Regions from separate parts of the Nocardiopsis baichengensis YIM 90130 genome, predicted to be linked through region 1. Evidence: riboswitches for the same ligand, from Rfam matches in the RefSeq annotation. Region 1 holds a riboswitch; the other holds the start of a gene.
What was found. Region 1 has a riboswitch for cobalamin ahead of C892_RS0113450 (ABC transporter substrate-binding protein). Riboswitches for the same ligand answer to the same signal wherever they lie in the genome.

Region 1 (5,804 bases):
CCGGTCGGCGTCGTTGGGGGCGACGTAGGCGACCACCCCGTCCATGTCCCCGGGGTGGAAGCGTTCGTAGAACACCGCGGTCATCCCGCCCTTGCTGCCGCCGGTGGCGATCCACTCCCGCGGGTAGAGGGGGTCCAGGGCGGTGAAGATCCGGTGCTGGTCGTCGGCGGCCTGCTCACTGGTCAGCGCCGACCAGTCCGAACCGGTGTCCGGGCGCGATTCGCCGAAGAAGCGGTATTCGAGCGACACCTGGTTGGCGTCGGCGATCCGGGCCGGCTCCGAGCGCGACGGCCGGGGGTCGGCGGGCAGGTCGTAACCGGAGGTGGAGAAGACGGTGGGGCGGTCGGTGCCGCGGTGCAGCACGGTCAGGCGCTGTTCGAAGGTGCCGGAGCCGGGGTCGCGGTGGTCGACGGGCTGGGTGTAGGCCAGCACGAAGAAGCGGTGCCCCTCGGCGGGCTTCTCCTCGATGAGCCGCATCCCGGGAACGGCCAGCAGCCGGTCGAGGATGTCCTCCCCGCTCCGGTCGGAGGCCGATGCGGCAGCGGGGTCGGCGGATGCGGCGGAGGCCGGTCCGGCCGCGGCGGGGGCGGGGGCGAGCAGGGAGCCGGCGAGCAGCGCAGCGGCGGCGGCCGCGGCGGCACCGAGGCGGGGGGACGGTCTGCGCAAGACGAACCTCGTGAGTGGAGTCCGGTGGCGGTCCGGTCGGCACGCGGTCGGCGCCCGACCGCAAGCAAACCTAGACAGACGGCACGAGCGGGGCAATGGGCCCCCGGCCCGCGGCCGGGCGGGCGGGCGCACGACCGTGGCGCCGTCCCCGGGCCCGGTGGGGCACGTCGGCTTCAAGAGGGGGAGGCTCCAGCGGCCACGGCCGCCGAGAGCCGCACCACTTCAGCGGACCCCGTCCCGCCTGGGTGATGGTGTCCTTCCGTGTGGTGGGACTTCGCCCGGTCGGTCTGAGCCGGAGGCGTCTGGAACGCGGCGAGCCGTCGTGCGGCGGTCGAAGGGACCGGTGCTTCCACGGCCGTGCCCATCGCCGAGGAGGCAGGCCGCCCGGCCCCTCGACCGGCTCACACCGGTCGGCCCGGCAGGAAATGGACCGACGGCCTGGCCTCGGGGCCGCGCGGCTCCACCTCCGCGCGCACGCCGTACACCTCGGCGATGAGGTCCTCCGTGATCACCTCGGCGGGGGTGCCAGCGGCGACGGCCCGCCCGTCCTTCAGGACCAGGAGGCGGTCGCAGAACATCGCCGCCAGGTTCAGGTCGTGCAGGGCCACCACCGCGGTGACCTCCAGCCGGGCCACCAGGTCCAGCACGTCCAGCTGGTGGGCGATGTCGAGGTGGTTGGTCGGCTCGTCCAGCAGCAGCTCGTGCGGCCCCTGCGCCAGGGCCCGGGCGATCTGCGCGCGCTGGCGCTCCCCGCCCGAGAGCGTGTGCCAGGCCTCGTCCGCCCGGTCGGCCAGGCCGACCCGCTCCAGCGCCCGCTCGACCGCGTCCTCGTCCGACCGGGACGGCGCCGACCACGCGCGCCGGTGCGGGATCCGCCCGAGCCCGGCGACCTCGGCCACGGTCAGGTCGGTCTCGGTCGCGGCGTTCTGCTCGACCACGGCGATGCGGCGGGCCGCCGTCCGGCGCCCCACCCGTGCCAGCGGCACCCCGTCCAGCTCCACCACGCCCGCGGCGGCGGGACGGAGCCCGGCCAGCAGGCGCAGCAGCGACGACTTGCCCGACCCGTTCGGCCCGAGCAGCCCGGTGGTGGTGCCGGGCGCGGGCGCGAGGCTCACCCCGTCGACCACCAGCCGGCCGCCGACCGACCAGGAGACCTCGTGTGCGAGCAGGCTCACCGGCGGCCTCCCGCGGACGCGCGGGCGGTGGGGCCGGCGGGGCGCGGGTGCGCATCGAGCGGACGCCGGCGCTTCGGCCCCGCCGAGCGCGACGGGCGGCCCCGGTAGAGGATGTACATGAACGCGGGAACTCCGATCAGCGAGGTCACCACCCCCACGGGAAGGTCCTGTGGGGCGAACACGTTGCGGGACAGCGCGTCGACCCAGACCAGGAAGACGGCGCCGGCCAGCGCGCTCGCGGGCAGGACGTGCCGGTGGCCGGGGCCCGTCAGCGCCCGGACGGCGTGCGGCAGCACGAGCCCGACGAACCCGATCGCCCCGGCGCTGCTGACCAGGAACGCGGTGAGCAGCGCGGTGGCGAGCAGCAGCACCAGGCGGGTCCTGCCCACCGCCACGCCCAGGGCGGCCGCCGCGTCCTCGCCGAAGGCGAAGGCGTCCAGTTCCCGGGCGCGCGAGGCGAACACGGCCAGGGCGGCCACCAGGGCGGCGGCGCACGGCCACACGTCGTCCCAGCGCGCGCCGCTGAGCGACCCGAGCAGCCAGAACAGCACGCTCCGGGCCTGCTCGGCGTCGGCCGAGGAGTACACGATCAGCGAGGTCAGCGCGGAGAACAGCTGCATGACCGCCACCCCGGACAGCACCACCTTGGCGGTGGTGCCGCCGGAGAGCCTGCTGAGCAGCAGCACCAGCGCGAAGGAGACGCACGCGCCGGCGAACGCGCCGGTGGACAGGGAGAACAGCCCGCCCCCGACACCGAGGACCAGCACCAGGACGGCGCCGGTCGAGGCCCCCGAGGACACGCCCAGCACGAACGGGTCGGCCAACGGGTTGCGCAGCAGGGACTGCAGCACCGCCCCGCAGACCGCGAGCCCGGCCCCGCACACCGCGGCGAGCAGCGCGCGGGGCAGGCGCAGCTCCCACACGATGCCCTCGCGCACCGCCGACAGCCCCGACTCGGGTCCGCCCGTCCGGGACCAGGCCACCGCCGCCACCTCGGGGACCGTGATCCCCGCCGGACCGAGGGCGGTGGCGGCGGCCACCGACAGGGCCAGGATCACCAGGCCGGCGGCGGCCGCGGCCGCGCTCCGCCCCGCCGTCATGATGCCGACGACAGCGCGTCGGCGACCTGCTCGATGCCCTCGACCGTCCGGATCGAGGGGTTCATCGACGCGCCGCTCACCACGATGTAGCGCTCCTCGCGCACCGCCTCCATGTTCCGGGTGACCGGGTCGCTCTCCAAGAACTCGATCTTGGCCTCGGCGCTCTCGGCGGTCTGCGTCTCCCGGGTCAGGTCGCCCACCACGAGGTGGTCGGGGTCGCGGTCGGCGACCGTCTCCCAGTTGATCTGCGGCCACTCGTCGGAGGTGTCGTCGAAGGCGTTCTGCGCCCCCACGGCCCCGGTGATGATGCCCGGGGCGCCGCAGCACCCGGCCATGTAGGGGGCGTTGGAGTCGGAGAACCAGTACATGAGCGTGGTGTCGGAGGCGGTGTCGGGGTCGATCCCCTCGGTGGCGGTGTCGACGCGCTCCTGCAGGTCGGCGACGAGCTCCTCGCCGCGGTCCTCGACGCCGAACAGGTCCGCCAGCTCGCGGACCTCCCGGTAGACCGTCTCCATCTCCAGGGGCTCGTCGCGCGTGCCGTCGCCGCCGGTGCTGTTGTCCTTGCCGACGCAGTCGGCGGGGGAGAGGTAGGTGGGCACGCCCAGCTCCTCGAAGTCGTCCCGCTCGGCCACGCCGCCGGTGCCCATGGTCGAGGCGAACGAGGCGCCGACGAAGTCGGGCTCGGCGTCGAGGACGCGCTCGAAGGAGGGCATGTGCTCGGCGAGGCGGGGCACCTTCTCCTCCTCGTCCTCCAGCCCCTCCATGACCGGGTCGGTCCACTTGGCGGTGCCGGCCATGCGGTCGGCCAGCCCGAGGGAGAGCAGGATCTCGGTGGTGCCCTGGTCGAGGGCGACGGCGCTCTGCGGCGGGGCCGCCACCTCGACCTCCCGGCCGCAGTTCTCGATCGTCTTGGGGGAGCCGGCGGCCTCGGGGCCGGAGGCGTCGCCGCCTCCTTCGCCGCCTCCGGCGGAGGCGCATCCGGAGAGCAGGAGCGCCGCCGCGGCCAGGGCGCCGAGGGCGGGGGCCGGGCGGGGGCGGCGGCGGGCGGGACGGGGGACGGGGCTGCCGTGGGCAGCCGGGGCAGGAGTCGCCACGGAGGCCTTTCCTTGTGCGGGGCCCGTGCGCGGGGCCGGCGGACACGTTCTCCCGAAGGCCGCGGGGCGGCCTTCCGGGGTCGGCCAGGTCTTCGGACTCGGGTTCGCACGGCCGGGGCGCCTTCCCGGACCGCGTTCGCGGTCCAGTGGCGTCGTGCCCCGGCCGTCCCCCTCACCGCTGCGCGCCAGTTCCGGATTCGCACCGGATTCCCTGTACGCCCTGATGGGGCGGCCGACGGCTGGAAACCGTAGCAGTCGGGGCCCTCGCGGGCGGAGGGCAGGGGCGCCTCCGGGAGGCGGCCGTCGGTGCACGTGTGCGCAAGATTTTGCAGGATCCGGCCGTGGCCGGCGTGTCCGCGGAGATGAAGGCGGTGTGAGGCCGTTCACATCGCCGGTCATTGCTGCTATGTTTCGGCACGTATTGAAAGTTCTTGCAGATATAGCAAGATCTTTACGTGGCGGTCGTTCCGCGCCGGTGCGGCACGGCCGCCCATCCCCCCGCACCCCCGCACACGAGGAGAGCGCGATGCCCCTCATCCTCCGAAGAACCCTCACCCTGGCCGCGGTGCTGCTGCTCGGCGCGGCCCTGCCGGCCGCGGCCCCCTGGCAGCCCGCGTCCGGGGCGCCCGCAGCCGCGGCCGCGTCCCCGGCCGCCGCCCCCGACGACGGCGGCGCCGTCGTCCACCTCTTCCAATGGCGCTGGGAGTCGGTCGCCCAGGAGTGCGAGGACGTCCTGGGCCCCAACGGCTACGCCGCCGTCCAGGTCTCCCCGCCCCAGGAGCACGTCGTGCTGGAAGAGGAGGGCTACCCCTGGTGGCAGGACTACCAGCCGGTCAGCTACCGCCTGGACGACACCCGCCGGGGCACCGCCGCCGACTTCCAGGACATGGTCGACCGCTGCCGCGACTCCGGCGTCCGGATCTACGTCGACGCGATCGTCAACCACATGACCGGCACCGGGTCGGTCGGGGCGGGCCCGGGCAGCGCGGGCGGCGCGTACGAGAAGTACTCCTACCCCGACCTGTTCGGCGACGGCGCCCACGGCTACACCGAGCAGGACTTCAACACCGCCGAGTGCGGCCGCGACATCGAGGACTGGAGCGACCCCTGGGAGGTGCGCACCTGCGAGCTGCTCGGGCTGAGCGACCTGGCGACCGGCGACGCCTACGTGCGCGAGCGCCTCGGCGACTACCTCGCCTCGCTCGTCGACATGGGCGTGGCCGGGTTCCGCATCGACGCGGCCAAGCACATGCCGCCCGAGGACCTGCAGGCCGTCGTGGACATGCTCCCCGGCACCGTTCCCGGGTGGAACGAGGCGCCCTACGTCTTCCAGGAGGTGATCGCCGACGCGGCGATCGGCGAGGACGAGTACACCGGGATCGGCGACGTGACCGAGTTCGACTACCAGCGCCGGATCGGCCACGACTTCGCCGACGGGAACCTCCAGGGCGCCAAGGACCTGGAGGAGGGCAAGCTGGCCTCGGACAGCGCGGTCTCCTTCGTCGTCAACCACGACACTCAGCGCTCCGAGCCCACCCTGACGCACGGGACCGACCGGGACCGCTACGACCTGGCCCAGGCCTTCCTGCTGGCGCACGGCTACGGCACGCCCAAGGTGATGTCCAGCTACGCGTTCACCTCCACCGAACAGGGCCCGCCCATGGCGGCCGACGGGACCACCGAGGCCGCCGACTGCGCGCAGGAGCGGTGGGTGTGCGAGCACCGCGCGCTCAACGGCATGCCGACCTTCGCGAGCGCGACGGCCGGCG
Region 2 (5,804 bases), on a different contig from region 1:
CGTGATGACCGGCGCGCTGGCCGTGGTGGTCGCCCGCCGGTGGCGCCGCCTGGTCGTGCTGCCGGTCGGCGGGGTGCTGGTCGCGACGGCGATGCTCACCATGCACTACATGGGCATGGCCTCGATGCGGATGGACGCGGCGATGGCCCATGAGCCGCTGTTCGTCGCGGGTGCCGCGGTGGTGGCGCTGGGCGCCTCGGGCGGCGCGCTGTGGTTCGTGGGCAAGCGGTGGACGCTGTCGGCCACGCTGCTGGGGGCCGGGCTGCTGGGCTGCGCGGTGTCGGCCATGCACTACATCGCGATGGCCGGGGTGCGCGTGGAGGCGGCGGGCGCCCCGGGGCACGAGGCGTCCGGAGGCGTCCCCGCCCTGGCCTTCCTGACCCCGATGGTGATCGGTCCGGGCGCCTTCCTGGTGCTGGGCACCCTGCTGCTCCTGGTCCTGCCCGACGAGCGCCCGGTCACCGGAGAAGCCGCCGTCCCCTAGCCGCTCCTCCGGTGCACCGGCCCAGGCCCAGGGCCCCGAACGGTCCGCTCAGCCCATCGTCTTGCCCGCGCGCGCGTCGCGGCGCATCAGCCACAGGAAGAAGGGCGCCCCGCACAGGGCGGTGAGGATGCCGACCGGGATCTCCTGGGGCGCGGCGAGCGTGCGCGCCGCCAGGTCGGCCATGACCATGAACGACGCCCCGAGCAGGACCGCGACCGGGACGGCGCGCCGGTGGTCCGTCCCCACCAGCAGCCGGGCGATGTGCGGCATCATCAGCCCGACGAACCCGATCGGCCCTGAGAGGGCGACGAGCACCCCCGTCGCCAGGGACGTGGCGACGAACATCAGCGCGCGGAACCGGTGCACCCTCAGCCCCATGCCGTGCGCCATCTCCTCGCCCAGCTGGAGCACGTTGAGCGCGGGCGTGGCGGCGGCCGTCGCCAGCAGCCCGACCCCCACCGCCACTGCGGCCAGCGGCAGGTCCTCCCAGGTGGTCCCGCCCAGGCCGCCCAGCGTCCAGCGCTGGACGGCCCGCGAGGCGTGCGGGTCGCCCGACATCATGATCATCAGGCTCGCCATGGCCGAGCACACCTGGCCCACGACCACCCCGGACAGGATGAGCCGGGTGACCGTCATCCGCCGCCCGGTGCGGGCCAGCAGGTACACGGCCACGAGCGTGCCCAGCGCGCCGAGGAACGCGGCCGCCGGCATGGAGTAGGCGCCGAAGAGCGTGACGCCGCCGATCACCACCAGGACCGCCCCCAGGGTCGCCCCCGAGGAGATGCCCAGCAGCAGCGGGTCGGCCAGCGGGTTGCGCACCAGGGTCTGCAGCACGGCGCCCACCCCGGCCAGCCCCGCGCCCGTCATCGCCGCCAGCAGCACGCGCGGGGCGCGGGCGGTGACCACGATCGCCTCGTGGGCGCGCGGCCAGTCCGGTTCGACCAGCCCGGGCAGCAGGCGGTGGGCGGTGATGCGCCAGGTGTCGGCGAAGGAGACGTCCACCGAGCCGACGATCACGCCGAAGGTGGCCGCCACCGGCAGCGCGCCCGCGAGCAGACCCAGCACCAGGGGCAGGGGGAGCAGGCCGGGGCGGCGCCCCGTCGCGGTGCGCACGCTCAGCCGTCCTCGCCCGGGTGCAGCTGGTCGGCGACGTCGGCGACGGCGTCGCCGATGCGCACCCCCACCACCGCCGAGGACAGCGGCAGGACCGCGAAGCGCTCCTCGCGCACCGCCTCGGTGCCCGAGAGCAGGGGGTCGTCCTTGACGGCCTGGATCTTCTCCTCGACCGTGATCGAGCCGTAGTCGTAGAAGACGATGGCCTCGGGCTCGCGGTCGGCGGCCTGCTCGATGGACACGTCGGAGAACACCTGGTCGACGTCGTCGAAGACGTTGCGCCCGCCCGCGCGCTCGATGATGTCGGTGCCGATCCCCTTGCCGCCGGAGGTGAAGACCGTGGTGTCGACGTTGTCCACCACCAGCACGTCGACCGGTTCGGTGCCCTCCATCCGGGAGTCCGTCTCCGCGAGGCGCTCATCGATCCCGGCGATCAGCTCCTCGGCGCGGTCCTCGACGCCGAAGAGCTCGCCGATGTTGCGGATCTCCTGGTGTGAGGTCTCCACGCCCACCTCGTCCGCGCACTGCTCGAGGCTGCCGTAGGTGGTCATGCCCGCGTCCTCGAGGGCGTCGCGGCCGCGCCCCTCGGCCTCGTCGAAGGCGCTGCCGGGGTAGCCGGCGTAGGCGAAGTCGGGCTCGGCGGCGAGCAGGTCCTCGAAGGAGGGGTACTCGTCGGCCAGGACCGGGACCTCCTCGTAGGCCTGCTCGTACTCGGGCAGCACCGCGTCGTCGAGGTAGGCGGTGCCGACCATGCGGTCCTCCAGGCCGAGCGCCAGCATCACCTCGGTGGCGTGCTGGTTCAGGGTGACCGCCCGCTCGGGCGGGGCGTCGACGGTCACCTCGCGGTCGCACTCGGAGACCGTGACGGGGTAGCCCTCTGCGGGGGCGGCCTCCTCCTCGGAGGCGCCGGTGGTGCCGCAGCCGGCCAGTGCTGCGGCGGCCGCGGTCAGGGCGATCAGGCGCGCGGGGGCGCCGTGCGGGGGTCGAAGGTGCACGTCCGGTCCTCTCCCGGGATCCGGGCGCGTCCGGGAAAGGGCAGGGCAGGGCCGTGCACGTGTGCATCCTCTCCGGGGTCCGCGCCCCTGGTCGGCAACGTTCCGCGACGGGTCAGTCTCCTGACTCCCGGATCGTCGCGTCGCCCGGCCTTCCAGCGCTCGCGCGCCGTGGCCTCCAGCGGGGTCGGCTCCCCGGTCACAGTGGCGGGACCGTGCCGGACTCGCACCGGCTTCCTGGCTCCCGTCGCGGCACCAGCGTACGGGGAGGGCCCAGAGCGGGAGAAGGCAGGTCCGCGCTGTGCGATCGGACAACTGCTCGGCCATGTTCTGGCTGGTCGGACAACTATGGAGGACGAATGTGACGGCCGTATCTCGAAGGAGTGGCGAAGTGCATATCGGTCATTGCGCCGCACGTGACGCGGAGTACAGGATGCGGTGGTCGTCACCATCCTGAGCTGGAGAAAAGGGGGCCAGGCGTGGACCAGTCACTGCTGGCGTCCGTCCTCACCTTCGCCGCGTACTTCGTGGTGATGGTGGGGATCGGTCTGTGGGTGTACAAGCGAACCGTGTCGCTGTCGGACTTCGTGCTCGGCGGCCGAAGGCTCAACAGCTGGGTCGCCGGCCTGAGCGCGAACGCCAGCGACTTCAGCGGCTGGCTCCTGCTGGGGCTGCCCGGTGCCATCTACCTGTCGGGCCTGGGAGAGGCCTGGATCGCCGTGGGCCTGGCGCTCGGCTTCGCCGGCAGCTGGATCCTCATCGCCGGCCGGTTGCGCGTGTACACCGAGCGCGCCACCGACGCCCGCAGCGGCGGCGAGTCCGACTCCCTGACGCTCTCCTCCTACCTGGAGAACCGCTTCGGCGACCGCACCGGTCTGCTGCGCGGCGTCTCGGCCCTGCTCATCCTGGCCTTCTACCTGTTCTACGTCGCCTCCGGCCTGGTGGCCATGGGCGGGCTCTTCGAGCAGGTCTTCGGTCTGAGCTCGGCCGTCGCCATCGTGGCCGGCGTGTCGATCGTGGTGCTCTACACCTTCCTGGGCGGGTTCCTCGCGGTCAGCTACACCGACGTCGTGCAGGCCGTCATGATGTGGATCGCGCTGCTCGTCGTGCCGATCGTGGCCATCGTCGCGATCACCGGCGACGCCGAGCGCGGCACCGGCGGCCTCTCCTCCGTCCTGGGCGGCTTCCAGGGCCAGGGGGCGCTCGACACCGGCGCCGTCCTCGCCCCGGTCGTCGTCATCTCCGGTCTGGCCTGGGGCATCGGCTACCTCGGCCAGCCGCACATCCTCGCCCGCTTCATGGGCATCCGCTCGGTGGGCGACGTGCCGCGGGCCGGCGCGGTCAGCGTGGCCTGGGCCGTCTCGGCGATGACCCTGGCCGTGGTCATGGGCTTCGCCGGCGTCGCCTACTTCGGCTTCGACAGCGAGCTGGACAACGCCGAGAACGTCTTCCCCTCGCTCATCCAGGCCCTGATGAACCCGTGGGTGGCCGGGCTGCTGCTGGCCGCCATCCTGGCCGCGGTGATGAGCACCGCCGACTCCCAGCTGCTGGTCGCCTCCTCGGCGCTCACCGAGGACGGCTACCGGGCCTTCCTCAAGCGCGACGCCTCGCCGCTGACCCTGGTGTGGGTCAGCCGGCTGGCGGTCGTGGCGGTGGCGGTGGCCGCCGCCGGGATCGCGCTGAGCGGGAACAACACCGTGATGGACCTGGTGGGCTACGCCTGGGCCGGGTTCGGCGCCGGCTTCGGCCCGGTGATCCTGCTGTCGCTGTACTGGAAGAGGATGACCTGGACCGGCGCGCTGGCCGGGATGGTCGGCGGCGGCGCCACCGCGGTCATCTGGGACGTCCTGGACGAGAAGGTGCTGGAGACCGGCCTGTACGCGATGGTCCCGGCGGTCGTGGTCAGCGTCGCGGCGATCTTCGTCTTCAACGGGCTCGCCAAGGCGACCGACGGGATGGCCGAGGACTTCGACCGCGTGGACGCCGAGTACCGCGGCGCCAAGCAGAGGGCCGGGTCCGCCTGACGGCGCGGTCCGATCCGACCACGCCCCCCTCACAAGGAAGGGCCCCGCGTACCGTCCGCGCGGGGCCCTTCCGCATGCGCACCGCCGTTTCGGCGTCCCATCTCCGGATCGCCCTCCGTTCATGCATTGTGATGGGGGCGTTCTGGTGCGTAACGGGGGCGAACGGTAGAACAGACGCATGTGTGAGCATCCCGCTGCATGGCGCCGCCTGGGCGGCGAGGGCACGGGTGTGGGCACGGTCATCGCCGAGCGCGACGGCTTCCGCCTGGAGGCGACGGAGGCCGCCGCGGGGGAGCGCCCTTTCGGCGGCCGCCTGACCGTGCGCACGGACCTGGCCTGGGAGGTCCTCCGTGCGCGCTTTGAGGCCGTGACCGATCAGGGCATGAAGGCGGTGGAGCTGTGCCGCGCGGGGGCGCAGTGGAGCGTCGACGGGACACGCCGCCCCGACCTCGACGGCTGCGTGGACGTGTGCGCCTCCTGCACCCCGCTGACGGTGACCCTTCCCGTCCGCAGGCTGGGCCTGCGCAAGGGGGAGGCGCGCGAGATCGCGATGGCGTGGGTCGACGTTCCCGGCCTGACGGTGCGCAAGATCGCCCGCCGGTGCACCCGCTTGGAGCCGGCCGGGGGACGCCAGTGCTACGAGATCAGCGACGAGGCGCTGGGCACCGTCCGGGTGACCGTCGACCGCGAGGGGGTTCCCTTCGACCTCGAAGGCATGTACACGCGCGCCGCGTGAGCGTCGGCGCACCCCGGCCCCTCCCGGCCCCCTGTCGGCCCGCTTCAGGCCCCGATGCCCGGTGCCCTGCCCGGGAGCGGGATAATCCTCCGAGGACAGACGCAGCCCCGGGGAGGACCCACATGAGCGCACCCGACCTGAGCGACGCCCGCAGTGAGATCATCCGCGACCTGGAGGTCGCCCCGGAGTTCGACGTGCGCCGGGAGATCGAGCGCCGCGTCGCGTTCCTCGTCGAGCGGCTGATCTCCACCGGTGCCCGCGCGCTGGTGCTGGGGATCAGTGGGGGCGTCGACTCCAGCACCGCCGGGCGGCTGTGCCAGCTGGCCGCCGAGCGGGTGCGCGAGGGCGGCGGGGACGCCGAGTTCATCGCCATGCGCCTGCCCTACGGGGTGCAGCGCGACGAGGACGACGCCCAGCGCGCGCTGGGCTTCATCGCCCCGGACAGGATCCTGACC

Region 2: it holds a riboswitch for cobalamin, as region 1 does, so the genes downstream of both, C892_RS0124255 (ABC transporter substrate-binding protein) here and C892_RS0113450 (ABC transporter substrate-binding protein) in region 1, are expected to answer to the same signal.

Annotation. Positions count from the first base shown of each region.
Region 1 covers NZ_ANAS01000014.1:28,316-34,119, forward strand. The annotation lists gene C892_RS0113435 (S28 family serine protease) at 1-666, opposite strand, end outside; gene C892_RS0113440 (ABC transporter ATP-binding protein) at 1,068-1,841, opposite strand; gene C892_RS0113445 (FecCD family ABC transporter permease) at 1,838-2,941, opposite strand; gene C892_RS0113450 (ABC transporter substrate-binding protein) at 2,938-4,035, opposite strand; cobalamin riboswitch at 4,102-4,286, opposite strand; gene C892_RS0113455 (carbohydrate-binding module family 20 domain-containing protein) at 4,562-5,804, shown strand, end outside.
Region 2 covers NZ_ANAS01000036.1:48,287-54,090, forward strand. The annotation lists gene C892_RS0124245 (MHYT domain-containing protein) at 1-484, shown strand, start outside; gene C892_RS0124250 (FecCD family ABC transporter permease) at 533-1,597, opposite strand; gene C892_RS0124255 (ABC transporter substrate-binding protein) at 1,600-2,592, opposite strand; cobalamin riboswitch at 2,686-2,852, opposite strand; gene putP (sodium/proline symporter PutP) at 3,069-4,613, shown strand; gene C892_RS0124265 (putative glycolipid-binding domain-containing protein) at 4,792-5,349, shown strand; gene nadE (NAD(+) synthase) at 5,472-5,804, shown strand, end outside.